Regions from separate parts of the Mesobacillus sp. MER 48 genome, predicted to be linked through region 2. Evidence: riboswitches for the same ligand, from Rfam matches in the RefSeq annotation. Region 2 holds a riboswitch; each other region holds the start of a gene.
What was found. A riboswitch is a leader RNA that binds a small molecule or an ion and turns the genes downstream of it on or off. The one in region 2 is predicted to bind thiamine pyrophosphate.

Region 1 (3,346 bases), on a different contig from region 2:
TGGTTCTTTGCCTGCGTTCTCAATTTCTTCATGAATGACCCATTTATGGTCCTCTACGCGTTCACCACCATTTGTAGGAGTATAGGAAACCGAATAAACTGTTGTATTATAGGCTCCTGCAATGGTTGCAACTGCCCCGTCCATTCCCTTCATATGTTTTGCGTGCATGACAGCTTGGCTCCCAACCGGGTAGGTTGGATTTTCCGCAACTTCTAGTTCTTCGGGAACCTCACCTGAACTTGAATGATCCATTTCCATATGTTCATTGGATTCTTCCGTTTTTTTATCTGCGTTATTTTCAGGTGGAGCTGAAGTGTTGTTGTTTCCGTTACAAGCAGATAAAACGAGAGCCATAATCAGAGTGATTATAATGGACAAAAATTTATTGGATTTCATTAAAAATCATCCTTTCTTCTATTTGGATTTTTTAATCAATACAATTCCCTTTGCAATAGGATGGTTCGATTGGGTTTCAACTGAATATGCCAGGGTTAAAAGTTCTTCCTCACTTATTCCCTGGACAGGAAAAATATCTGTTACTCCGAAGTTTCCCTCGGTTAGTGTCCCCGTGTTATCAAAAACAATCCGAACTCCTTTATATGTCCCTTCGGATGCCACTCTATTAGGAATTAACAATCCCTTTTTCGCTGCTATGGCGGTTGACCGTGATGTTACTAAAGGACCCGCCAAACCAAGTGCATGAGGGCAAGCGATAATTAAAACAGTAACCATTCGTTCCAAAGCAAATTCGAAATCACCTGTGGCAGCCCAATAGGCAAGTGTAATGATACCCGCAAGAACTGCTGCGCAAAATAGCCATTTATGCCATTGTGGTTCCTCCTTTCAGAAGTATCAAAGTTAACCATTATTTTTCCGAAAACAATGTCCTAATCGCGTGATAAGCATTCGATATTTTTATACCCTACACCCCTATCGTAAAACTTATTTTTTATATGGCTTTCTAACAGAAGAGGTACTGTATGAACTTGAAATGAGGGATTTTTTAAAAATGATTAATAACATAAGTCAACCAGCCTTTACGAAGCTGTGTTAATCGTCTTCATGTTTTTAGAATAATGATAGAATTTCATGTAATTATTTGTACTTTCTAAGGAAGAGGGAGAATTTGGTCGGTATTTGTCTAAGGGCTTCTTTAGCTAAACTCCTTGAAAGTGTGTTCTATTGTCCATATAGGCAATAAGCACTCTATTGCTTAAAAAACTTTTCTTTATTTTTCGTATTGTGTATACTCGAAGGGAACTGAATAGCAATAACTAGGGGTGCCCAATAGCTTGGGCTGAGAAAGGGACGCGTTAAAGTTCCTTGACTCTTTGGACCTGATCTGGATCATACCAGCGTGGGGAAGTTGACAAGTGCACAGTCTTTTTGTGCAGAGACATTCGCGGTTAAAGCCGGTCCATCTTTATGTGGGCCGGCTTTTTTACATACTAGGGAATTTCCCAGGTGCCAGATCTCGTCCCTCAATTTTAAAAAAGGGAGAGATGATCAGTGAAAACAGCAAAATCATTAAACCAGGACAGCATTTCGATTATGGCAAGCTTCTCTGGGAGCAAAAAAGTCTATGTGGAGGGCTCGCAGCCTGATATTAGGGTTCCGATGCGAGAGATTGAATTAAGTCCGACCAGCGGATCTTTTGGAGAGGAAACCAATGAGCCGGTTCGCGTATATGATACGAGCGGTCCCTATACGGATCCTGCTTATACACCCGATCTTAGAAAGGGTCTTCCTCCACTGAGGAGCAGGTGGATTCAGAGACGAGGGGATGTTGAAGCGTATGAGGGCCGGAAAATAAAGCCCGAGGACAATGGATACTCAAGTGAGCATGACCCGAGGGCAAATGATAAGGTTTTTCCGGACCTATCGCGTAAGCCATTGAGGGCGAAGGAAGGGAAGAATGTTACCCAGCTGCATTATGCCAAAAAGGGAATCATTACGCCGGAGATGGAGTTCATAGCGATACGGGAGAATATGGACCCGGAATTTGTGAGATCTGAAGTGGCAAGGGGCAGGGCCATCATTCCTTCCAATATCAATCATCCTGAGACTGAACCCATGATTATCGGCAGCAACTTTCATGTCAAAATAAATGCGAACATTGGGAACTCGGCCGTCTCCTCGTCCATTGAGGAAGAAGTGGAAAAAATGACGTGGGCTACCCGATGGGGTGCAGATACAATCATGGATTTGTCTACAGGAAAAAACATTCATACGACACGCGAATGGATTATCCGGAATTCAGCTGTTCCGGTTGGCACCGTTCCGATTTACCAGGCGCTTGAAAAAGTGAATGGCATTGCTGAGGACCTTAGCTGGGAAGTGTTCAAAGATACGCTCATTGAACAAGCTGAGCAAGGGGTTGACTACTTTACCATCCATGCAGGCGTCTTGTTGCGGTATGTTCCGCTGACTGCCAGACGATTGACTGGAATTGTCTCAAGAGGCGGTTCGATCATGGCTCAATGGTGCCTTCATCACCATAAAGAAAACTTCCTTTATACACACTTTGAAGAAATCTGCGAAATCATGAAGGCATATGATGTGGCCTTCTCTCTGGGAGATGGTTTGCGCCCTGGATCGATTGCTGATGCCAATGACGAGGCCCAATTTGCTGAGCTCAAAACACTTGGGGAGTTGACGAAGCTTGCGTGGGAGCATGATGTACAGGTAATGGTAGAGGGACCCGGGCATGTTCCGATGCATTTAATCAAGGAGAACATGGATAAGCAGCTGGAGATTTGCCAGGAAGCGCCATTTTATACACTAGGACCGCTAACCACTGACATCGCGCCGGGATATGACCACATTACATCTGCGATCGGAGCTGCGATGATCGGCTGGTACGGTACAGCTATGCTCTGTTACGTAACGCCAAAGGAACATTTGGGACTGCCGAACAAAGACGATGTGCGTGAGGGTGTGATCACCTACAAAATTGCCGCCCATGCCGCTGATCTGGCAAAGGGCCATCCTGGAGCGCAAAAAAGGGACGATGCCCTGTCGAAAGCCCGTTTTGAATTCCGTTGGAGAGATCAGTTCAATCTTTCATTGGATCCTGAACGCGCATTGGAATACCACGACGAAACATTGCCGGCTGAAGGTGCAAAAACTGCTCACTTCTGTTCTATGTGCGGACCTAAATTCTGCAGCATGAGAATCTCCCATGATATCCGGAACTATGCAAAAGAGCATAAGCTAGAGCCGGAGGACGCAATCAAGAGGGGACTTGTTGAAAAAGCAGAGGAATTTAAAAAAGCCGGAGGAAAGCTTTATCAATAAGAACTGATTAAAAAGGGGAGCCGCTTTCTATTTTTATCTAGTAATCTCT
Region 2 (3,346 bases):
AGCAAGGGAGTCTTATGCTGGCCGCTCATCGGCAAGCTTTTCCTTTCTTGCTTCTTTTCCAAGAGGGAAGCTATTCAGTGCCCCGGTCCTGGCAAGGCTGTCACTTATGTATTTGCCTGATAGTCCGGCTAGCAGTGCCCCGCTTAATAATCTTACAAAAAACATTGCTGCCACATAGCCTGGGGATAAAGCAGAAAATCCTCCCAAAAAATATCCCCAGACAAAACTGGTGATGGAAGATCCCATACCTGCAGTAATCAGTACCCATGTTGAGTAGTTTTTCCATTTTGTTGCGGCGAAGACTGCTTCAGCTCCCAGTCCCTGAATAAGACCTGCAAGGATCAGTCTTGGTCCTACGGCATTTCCAAGCATAACTTCTATTATGGCCGCTATGGTCTCTGACAGTACAGCTGCTCCAGGCTTTCTGATGATATAGGCAGCGATGATTGAAACAATGAACCAAATACCAAAAATCAAATCATAGCCTATCATACCGAATAACCCGACCAGAACATTTCCCACCTGTAAAAAAAGCAGGTACACGACACCGAAAACGACTGCAAGGACGGATAACACAATCACTTCACGAAGTTTCCAATTTTCGATCATTATTTTGCCTCCTTTCTTGAAGGACTATTTGCTGACATGGTTACAGTCATTACAATATGGGAAGAATCACTGGACCTCGCTCCGTCAAATGCTTTTTCTAAACCAGTGAATACCTGGTTCGCATCCCCATCAAGCCTGGAGGCATAATGCACTCCGCCACCGAACACACCTTGTTCCTCAACGGTCTTAATTTGATCCATGATTACCTCCATATAATTCGCTATTCCCAGTGGATAGAGTGCGAACTGGCAGGCAACTTCCTGGCTGATGCTGTTTGAGAGTTTTTCATTTAGCAATATGGAGTCTTCTGCCATCAAGGTATCGCCTGCAGAATCGCCAGGGCATCCATTTGAAAAGGTAGCATTCAGGACTACATGGTCTCCGCCTTTTGAAGCATTTAAAAAGATTGCTTTAACAACATCAAATACATGTTCAGACCGCCCGCGTGCACAGGTGCTAATATCATCTGTCTTCATCCATACTTTTGTTGTGTCTACTTCTTTCAGTGCTGACAGGATTATTTCCACGAATCTGTCTGACATGGGGTAAATCGAAAATCTTGCCCCAGTAATCTCGCTTGTACCGCACAAATTCTTTTCCATTTTCTCAACGACTCCCTTTTTTTAAGTCTCGGAAAAACAAAAACTGCATCCAGCGTGATGGATGCAGTCGAATACTATCGCTTATAAAAAAGGGGAACGATGAGTTTCTCCCGCACTTCCCCACGCTGGTATTATCCAGATCGAGTAATAAGGGTCAGAACAAAGTTCTTCTCAGCAAAAAGCTCCCCTAGTGCAAAAATCTATGCAGTTGTTGTTTCCAAAATTATCTTAAAGCAATTGTCCGGAATTGTAAATGGTTAATTATTTAAAAATAAATCATTCATAATCCTGGTGAAAAACCTTTCTAAGGCGGTATTCATCCAGAGTACCAAGTTCACTGTTGAGAAGCAATTCCATTTCCTCTAATGCACTTTTCGTAACCAAAGGATCACTTATGGCCCAGTTAACAGTATAAACGAAGTAATAATCTTTGATTTGGCGGAAAATAACTACGGAGTTAGGATACTTGTCAAATTGAGCTTTAATATTATATCTTTTTGTGTATGACCATATTGTCAGTTTCATAGATTATCTCCATCTTTTATCTTCTAAAAGGCATATATTTATAAGATACCCCTTGCGGATGGGGCGGAAACTGGTTCCGGGAACAACATAGTGTTTTATACTGAAGGAATATGCTAAAATAGAGGTCGTTGCAGTATAGTTAGCGACATATATCTACATAATATCAGATTGCTAGCAGATAGATAGAAGTTTTTGAAGGAGTTGGAGGGAAGTCAGCATTATGAATGAAGCCCAAAGGATTCAGTTAAACGTCAGGGTATCCAAAGAGACCTCGGACAAGCTTGATGAAATTGTAGAATACTATCAGGAAAATACGAAAATTGGCAGGATCTACAAAGGTGATGTTTTGACAGATATTATCGAAAAATCATATGAAATCATGCTCAAACAGAAGAGGCTGAATAGATAAAAACAGTGTGACAAATTGTCAATGAGTAAATGTGGCAAAATATTGAACAAAATAGTTGCGCTAATCAATAATTAGTCGTATTATTTAAATAATCTGAATAAACGATAAGGTGGTTATTGATTATGATGCGTATGGCAATTGCAGGTGTAGCCGGCTTTGTCCTTGTGTTCATTGAATCATATATTGTCATGGTCCTAAAAAATTATGAAGCGATCGATTTTGGGGGGATCGCCCCGTTTGTCAGTGTCTGGACAATGAATTTTTTCCTTGTTTTCTCAATTTTGACCCATATTAAATTTTGGTATGAAGACCGTGAAGCTCAGCGTGAAGAAGAAGCTGCAGAAAGAGATAGGTTCATCAGTTAATTAAGACGGAGAAAGGCAAAATCGCCTTTCTCTTTTTTTTTATTATGCATTTTCCCCATTTTCAATTCGGTCACGTTCTGCTTCTTCAGCCGCAATCCTTAATTCCTGAAAGAATAGCTGATCATTGCACACCATGCTGTGCTGCTGATCATGTTCAAGTTCCTGTTCAGATTTAATAATGTTGTTTTGCTCTCTTTTCACTTGATTCATCCTCCTTACTTTATACTTCTCAGTGTTTAATTTCCCTTACCTGCAAAAATCATGCAAACATATTTCTATTTTCAAAGTATTTTCCCAATACCAATATTTATACAAACCTTTAATCAAGCTTGGCCGGATGAGGAAGACTATATCAAAAATAGTAAAGGAGTTAGCCCAAATGGAAGCCATTTATTATTATGATGATCAAGTTCATTATCTTAAAATTGAGATTTTAGCAACTTCTAAAGAATCATCTTGGCAGGCTTACGTTTTTGACGATAATTGGAATGATATCCTTAGCAGTGCTTCATCTATATCCGAGAGGTTCACAGAGACAATCGAGTTTGCTAAGGAAGCATTTGGCATCCGAGGAAGGCTATCTATAGTGGAAGATCTTCCTCTTGATAACTCGCTTAAGGAGGCATTGGAGATAATGTTATTCCATTTGCAGGCATTGCTATTTTCGTCAGCTATCTTAGTAGAAAACGACTGCGAAGCATTGGAACGTTATGGTTTTACAAAGGAAATCACAGCTGAGGGAAGAACTTTTTATCTCCTCGTCTCTGATGAAGCGGAACAGGACTCATGCAGGTTTTTATAAGCCAACACGAGCAAGTTGATTTATAAGAATGAAG
Region 3 (3,346 bases), on a different contig from region 2:
GTGCTTGATCAAATAAGCCATCGCCGTCATGATTTCGGCAATCCCTGCTTTGTTGTCAGCGCCTAGAAGAGTCGTTCCATCGGTCGTAATTAATGTATGGCCTTTATATTGAGGCAGTTCAGGGAAATCCGCTGGCGACAGGATGATATTCTGCTCCTTATTCAGGATGATCTGATTGCCATCGAAGTCTTCGACAACCTGCGGATTGACATTTTTGCCTGTAAAATCAGTTGCCGTATCGACGTGGGCAAGGAACCCGATGGTTGGGACATCCTTATCGGTATTTGCAGGAAGTGTTGCCATCACATAACCGTTTTCATCAATCGTGACTTCCTCCATGCCAATCGATTTTAGTTCCTCGACAAGCATATTGGCAAGGGTGAGCTGGCCTTCGGTCGATGGAGTGGTCTCACTGTTTTCATTGGACTGTGTGTCGATTTTGACATAAGAGGTGAATCTTTCGATTATCTCGTTTTTCATTGCTTTCATCTCCCATTCATATGTATATTTTCATATTAGCACAGATGATCAAGAAGACCATTTTAAAAAGAATGAAAATTCCATTTTTTGTATCATGTTTATTGTATAATGAAAGTAAAGGAGGCTGGACAGTATGGGGTATTTTTTCACGTTCATAGTGCTGTTTGTCGTGTTTTATCTGATTTTCAAGATAATCCGCTCAGGTAATTTGCCAAGCAATCATTACACTCCATTTGACGATTTAACCGAAGGGAAAAAGAAAGATGATTGATCTTGGCCTCATCATTGTGTTGCTGCTGTCACTCTGGTCGATAACGATTACACTGCAAAAATTAACTGCAAGTATCATCCAAAAGCAGGACCATCAGCTTAGACTACTGGAAGAAATCAATGAAGAACTAAAAAATAGCAGAATATGAACTTCTTACTTTACATATATAGGAGATAAGGCTAGGATAAAGACAACTGAATATTCGATTTACTACTAGGGGTGCCCTTCTGCTGGCTGAGAGGAAGACGCTAAGTCTTTTAACCCTTCGGACCTGATCTGGGTAATACCAGCGTAGGAAAGTAGTGTGAGAGAAGTTTTCTTACTTTGCTTTTAAGCCAGGTCCATTATATATGGATCTGGCTTTTTATATTTTAAGGAGGTTGAAACAAATGGAGTTAAAAGATCAAGTAGTTTTAATAACTGGAGGAAGCCGTGGCCTTGGTGCAGAAACGGTCAAAGCTTTTGCAAGGGAAGGTGCAAAAGTTGTCATCAACTATTTTCAGAATGAAGAAAAGGCAAAGGCTCTGACAGAGACCATTGGCGAAAATGCCCTTGCTCTAAGGGCGGATGTGCGTGATCCTGCACAGGTCAAAAGCATGTTCAGGTTGGCAAAAGAACATTTTGGGGCACCGATTACGACCATCGTCAATAATGCTTTGGTCAATTTTAAGTTTGATCCTGTGGCGAATAAGGATGCTTTTGCAGTGAACTGGGAGGATTACCAACAGCAGCTTGAGGGAGCTGTCCGCGGTTCATTGAATACCATCCAGGCGGGATTGCCAAATATGAAAGAAAAGAAGTTTGGCAGAATCATTAATATTGGCACGAACCTCTTCCAGAATCCAGTTGTCGCCTACCATGACTACACAACAAGCAAGGCTGCGCTGCTGGGGTTCACAAGAAATATGGCGAATGATCTTGGAAAGTATGGCATTACCGTCAATATGGTTTCGGGAGGACTGCTAAAAATGACCGACGCAAGCTCAGCTACTTCTGAGGAAGTATTCCAGCTAATCGAATCTTCAACACCTCTTAGAAAAGTCACCGATCCCACAGAAGTTGCAGACTCAATTTTGTTCTTCGCCTCACCATGGGCGCGTGCAGTTACCGGACAAAATCTGGTCGTAGACGGCGGGCTGGTGATGGATTAAGGAGATGGAATTCAGGTCGCAGAGGCGGTCTGAGGATGGATGAAGGAGGAATTGGAATGGAAAAACGAGAGATTGCTGGTTTGCTGGAGAAGGTCCGCAGAGAGAATCCACTTGTACATAACATCACGAATGTTGTGGTCACGAATTTTACCGCCAATGGGCTGCTGGCTCTTGGTGCATCTCCAGTGATGGCCTATGCACAAGAGGAAGTTGCCGAAATGGCAAGCATAGCGGGCAGCCTTGTGCTGAATATTGGGACGTTGACGCCTCAAGTCGTCGAATCTATGTTGATTGCCGGCAAAGCGGCAAATGAGCATGGAGTTCCAGTCATCCTTGATCCGGTTGGTTCCGGGGCGACTGCTTATCGGACGGAAACTGCAAGAAGGCTGATGGAGGAACTGGAGATTTCGGTCATAAGAGGAAATGCCGCGGAAATTGCCAATGTAGCAGGGGAAGCCTGGAACATACGCGGTGTTGACGCAGGTGATTCAGATGGGGATGTGATCGAGCTGGCAGAATCCGCTGCTCAAAAATTGAATACGATTGTTGCGCTGACAGGTAAGGAAGACGTTATTACAGATGGGGAATCTACGTTAGTCGTCAGAAATGGACATCCAATCCTTACGAAGGTAACCGGTGCCGGATGCCTGCTGACCTCAGTAATCGGGGCATTCACAGCAGTGGAAAAGGATTTTTTGAAAGCAGCAACTGCTGCATTGAGCATTTACGGAGTGGCAGCCGAAGTTGCCGCTGACAAAAGTGCCTTGCAGGGACCAGGGAGTTTTCAAGTGGAGTTCCTGAACCAGCTCTACCGTTTGGATGCTGAGGAAATCTACAGTAAAAGTTCTTTTGAAAGAGGAGGTAAATGAATATGAAAAAAGCACTTACAATCGCAGGATCTGACAGCGGCGGGGGAGCCGGAATCCAGGCTGACCTGAAGACATTCCAGGAACTGAAGGTATTTGGCACATCTGCCCTGACTGCTGTTACCGCGCAAAATACGCTTGGTGTCCAGGGAGTTTTTCCGATGAGCGCAGAGGCGGTAGCAGAGCAGATCCAATCAGTCGGTGAGGACATTGGAGCGGATGCCCTGAAAACAGGAATGCTTTTTAACGCGGAAATCATACAAGCGGTCTCGGAAAAAATAAAGCAGTTCGGCTGGGAAAAGGTCGTTATCGATCCTGTCATGATTGCGAAGGGAGGAGCCTCATTGCTCCAGCAGGAGGCTGTATCGGCCCTGAAAAAACATTTGCTTCCGCTCTGTCTCATCATCACCCCGAATATCCCCGAAGCCGAAGTGCTGACAGGCATGTCGATTCGCGGTACGGATGAAAAAAAGGAAGCGGCTAAACGAATTCATGCCTTTGGAGCGAAAAATGTAGTGATAAAAGGCGGGCATGATGAGGAAACAAACGAATCTGTTGATGTCCTCTTTGACGGAAAG
Region 4 (3,346 bases), on a different contig from region 2:
GAAATCGTGTCCTCCCATCCAATTTCAGCCCCAGCTGGAGGATTCCCTCCTCTATTGCTTTTCCATAATACACAAGATTTGTTTTGCCAGTTCCTGACGGTTCTCTTGTCGCAAGTTCAGCAAGTTCGTTACAGCCCTTTCCTGATCTTGCCACGACAGGAGCAACATGGACCCCTAATGATTTTGACAACTGTTCAATATCGACTTGTATGCCCCTGTTTTTTGCAACGTCAAGCATATTCAAACCAATAGTGATCGGGGCGCCATATTCCAGAAGCTGCAGGGTAAGGTGCAAATTACGCCTTAATTGCGACGCATCGAGGATATTCAAAAGTTTCTCGAACGAATCCTCCAGGAAAAAGTTCGTAACCACACCCTCATCCTTCGACAATGGATTGAGCGTATAGACTCCTGGTAAATCAATCAGCTGATCCTTTCCATTCTTGAAAAGGCCAACTTTCTTTTCGACCGTTACTCCGCTCCAGTTGCCAACATATTCATATGATCCTGTTAAGTTATTAAATAACGAAGTTTTTCCGGTATTCGGATTGCCGATAAGCGCTATGTTCATCATACTCGCTCCACTTCGATCCGTAATGCTTCCTTGCGGCGGATACCTATGCATTGGCCGCATGATTCAACCATGACCGGGCCGCCAAAAGGCAGAATGCATTTTATGCATACTTCCGATCCTTCAGAAATCCCGAAATCAAGCAATCTTCTTCTGACATATTTGTCAGTTCCAGCAATATTCATGATCCGGCCTTTTTCACCAGTCTTTAATTTTCCCAGCATAGCCATCACCTTTTTTCAGTTTGTTAGTTTTTTATATCTAATTGAGAATGATTATCTTTATTTAATCAGTTTCAGGTCACTTTCACTGTGACATAAATCACAAAACACACTTATAACATATGAGAATATGGAAAACTCCATAGAATTGACAATTTTTCCGAGTTTCAGTTTCACGCTCATCACATACCTTAACGGGTATATTATAAAGGTGAAAAAGGAGAGCTGAATGAATTGTCAGCTCTCCTTGATATATCACATTTTATTGCTTACAAGTGTCGATTTGACCATCCTTGATGGAGCATAGCCAATGACAAGAATAATGATAATTGCGCTTAAAATCATACTTGGAATCATATAGGTTCCGTTATAGATGAGTGAATACAGCCAAGCCGGCTGTCCTTCTGGCGCCCAAACTCCGAAAAAGACCCAGCCGGAAAAGAAATGGGCGATAAAGCGAAGCAGGCTTCCAAGGAAGGTCCCCGCGATGATCAATCCTATCCACCTCTTTTTATATCCATTCCTGATATTCTCTTGGATCTGTCTTGCAAAAATACCGGCAAACCCTAATACAGTGAAGGCCACCAAATAATCGATGATTCCCTGGACAGGATGGAATATTTGCGAGAATCCCAGGATGAATTGCAGTAGTCCCAGCAGAAGCCCTGTGATGGCTCCTCCCTTGATTCCCCAGCGAAATGCCATCAGGAAAACCGGTACCATCGCGATTGATACTGAACCGCCCTGCGGCCAGATTCGAGAAAATAAAAATCCCGAGAATAAATCCAACAAATAAGCCAGTGCGGAAAACACTGCCACTTCCACTAAAAATAATGTTTGTTTTTGCTTCATAACTGTTCCTCCTTCTTTCCAGAATGAGGTCCGTTTTCAACACGCCTTTTCTGCTTCAGAAACAAAAAAAGCAATCAGGGGATCGATATAGGATTCCCATGATTGCTTTCCTATCGCATCCACATTCCTTCGCTAGCATTAACTAACAGGTTCAAAGGGTAAGAACTCGGCCGCTCACTCTCAGCTGCTCTCTGGCAGCTCCCCTTGTGGTTATTATTTAGTTTCTACACTATGAATATACTACTTCTTCTTTCTTATCACAAGTTAAATATTATTTTTCCAATCCTTGTCGAATCAAAAAAGACAAATCTCACCTCAAGTTGCTAAAAATATCGGTCTTTTGTCACGTTTTTATCGATTCGACGCTATTCAGCGGATGTTCTCAATTTTCGACAAAGGGATTTCGAGCTGCACCTCGAATCTTTAATATCGAAAAGAAAAACTGGGGGACTTAATAAAATGCTGCCAATCACGGATAACCGTTTGCTTAGCTTCCTGACTAGTGAAAGGGAACAACTCATTGCCGACTGGGCTGTAAAAATCATCGTCTCGGAAGATGATCCATATAAAGAAAAAATAACCAAGAACGCTGAGAAAATGTATGAAATCATTCTCTCTGTTTTTTCCAAGACAAATGAAGAACTGGAGGACCACCTCCAAAAACTTGCCTTTATGGTAGGAGAAGAACGAGTTCGCGCAGACATCAATATTGGGGATTTTGTCTACAATGTCAATTCAGGACGATCTGTACTTTACAAGCACCTGCACAAAATGAATATGGAATGGGAAGATATGCAGGAGTCCATCAACCGAATCAATTACTGTTTTGATACCTTCCTGTATTACGCAGTATCTTACTACAATGAACAGAAAAACAAAATCATTGAGGAAAAAAACCAATTCATCGACTCCACCCATAAGGACCGGCTGACATTGCTCGGCCAGATGACGTCAAGTTTTATCCATGAATTCCGCAATCCGCTGACTTCTATCCAGGGATTTATCCAGCTGTTGAGATCCGAACACGAGGATATGAAGTATCTTGATATCATTTCCGGGGAGCTTGAACAACTCAATTTCCGGATCTCTCAATTTCTGCTTCTTTCTAAAAAAGAACTAATTGGAAAGGAAAAAAAACTTTTCTCATTAAACAGAATGATTGATGAGGTTTTAAATTTCCTTTATCCCAGCATCCTCGACACCAATGTACGGATTGCCAAGGAAGTAGCAGATGACATGGAATTGTATGGATATTCCGATGAAATCAGACAGGTCTTGATCAATATCATCTTTAATGCAATTGATGTGTTGAGCCAGTATCGTGCTGACCCTAAAATTGAAATCAAGGGATACTTCGTGAATGATACACATATAAAAATCGAGATTTCCAATAATGGACCGGTCATTCCCGACCAGTTGCTGAAGACGATTTTCGAGCCATTCGTCACAACAAAAACGCTCGGAACCGGCCTAGGGTTATTTGTCTGCCGGGAAATAATCGAGAAGCACAAAGGCATACTTGCATGCTCATCAGAGCCAGATAAAACTTCATTCATCATGCTTTTGCCATTAATAAGGATGGAGAACTAACATCACAAAAAGACCCTTGCCGGTGCCGGCAGGGTCTTTTATTTAGGCTCTTTTCTCAAACTTTGTTGCTATTGACTACTAAATTGGATTGAATGACCTAGTTTTCTTTATA

Region 1: it holds a riboswitch for thiamine pyrophosphate, as region 2 does, so the genes downstream of both, thiC (phosphomethylpyrimidine synthase ThiC) here and M3593_RS02105 (YkoF family thiamine/hydroxymethylpyrimidine-binding protein) in region 2, are expected to answer to the same signal.
Region 3: it holds a riboswitch for thiamine pyrophosphate, as region 2 does, so the genes downstream of both, M3593_RS16145 (3-oxoacyl-ACP reductase) here and M3593_RS02105 (YkoF family thiamine/hydroxymethylpyrimidine-binding protein) in region 2, are expected to answer to the same signal.
Region 4: it holds a riboswitch for thiamine pyrophosphate, as region 2 does, so the genes downstream of both, thiT (energy-coupled thiamine transporter ThiT) here and M3593_RS02105 (YkoF family thiamine/hydroxymethylpyrimidine-binding protein) in region 2, are expected to answer to the same signal.

What each region holds. Positions count from the first base shown of each region.
Region 1 covers NZ_JAMAUR010000005.1:158,159-161,504, forward strand. The annotation lists gene M3593_RS17475 (YdhK family protein) at 1-396, opposite strand, end outside; gene M3593_RS17480 (HAD family hydrolase) at 415-732, opposite strand; TPP riboswitch at 1,267-1,381, shown strand; gene thiC (phosphomethylpyrimidine synthase ThiC) at 1,552-3,297, shown strand.
Region 2 covers NZ_JAMAUR010000001.1:421,575-424,920, reverse strand. The annotation lists gene M3593_RS02115 (ABC transporter ATP-binding protein) at 1-29, opposite strand, end outside; gene M3593_RS02110 (ECF transporter S component) at 13-609, opposite strand; gene M3593_RS02105 (YkoF family thiamine/hydroxymethylpyrimidine-binding protein) at 609-1,211, opposite strand; TPP riboswitch at 1,312-1,410, opposite strand; gene M3593_RS02100 (hypothetical protein) at 1,488-1,736, opposite strand; gene M3593_RS02095 (hypothetical protein) at 1,957-2,145, shown strand; gene M3593_RS02090 (hypothetical protein) at 2,268-2,510, shown strand; gene M3593_RS02085 (hypothetical protein) at 2,553-2,711, opposite strand; gene M3593_RS02080 (hypothetical protein) at 2,890-3,312, shown strand.
Region 3 covers NZ_JAMAUR010000004.1:269,443-272,788, forward strand. The annotation lists gene pepT (peptidase T) at 1-480, opposite strand, end outside; gene M3593_RS16135 (hypothetical protein) at 614-751, shown strand; gene M3593_RS16140 (hypothetical protein) at 744-899, shown strand; TPP riboswitch at 957-1,066, shown strand; gene M3593_RS16145 (3-oxoacyl-ACP reductase) at 1,141-1,902, shown strand; gene thiM (hydroxyethylthiazole kinase) at 1,959-2,771, shown strand; gene thiD (bifunctional hydroxymethylpyrimidine kinase/phosphomethylpyrimidine kinase) at 2,768-3,346, shown strand, end outside.
Region 4 covers NZ_JAMAUR010000008.1:61,790-65,135, forward strand. The annotation lists gene feoB (ferrous iron transport protein B) at 1-571, opposite strand, end outside; gene M3593_RS20335 (FeoA family protein) at 571-795, opposite strand; gene thiT (energy-coupled thiamine transporter ThiT) at 1,048-1,644, opposite strand; TPP riboswitch at 1,752-1,859, opposite strand; gene M3593_RS20345 (histidine kinase N-terminal domain-containing protein) at 2,104-3,234, shown strand.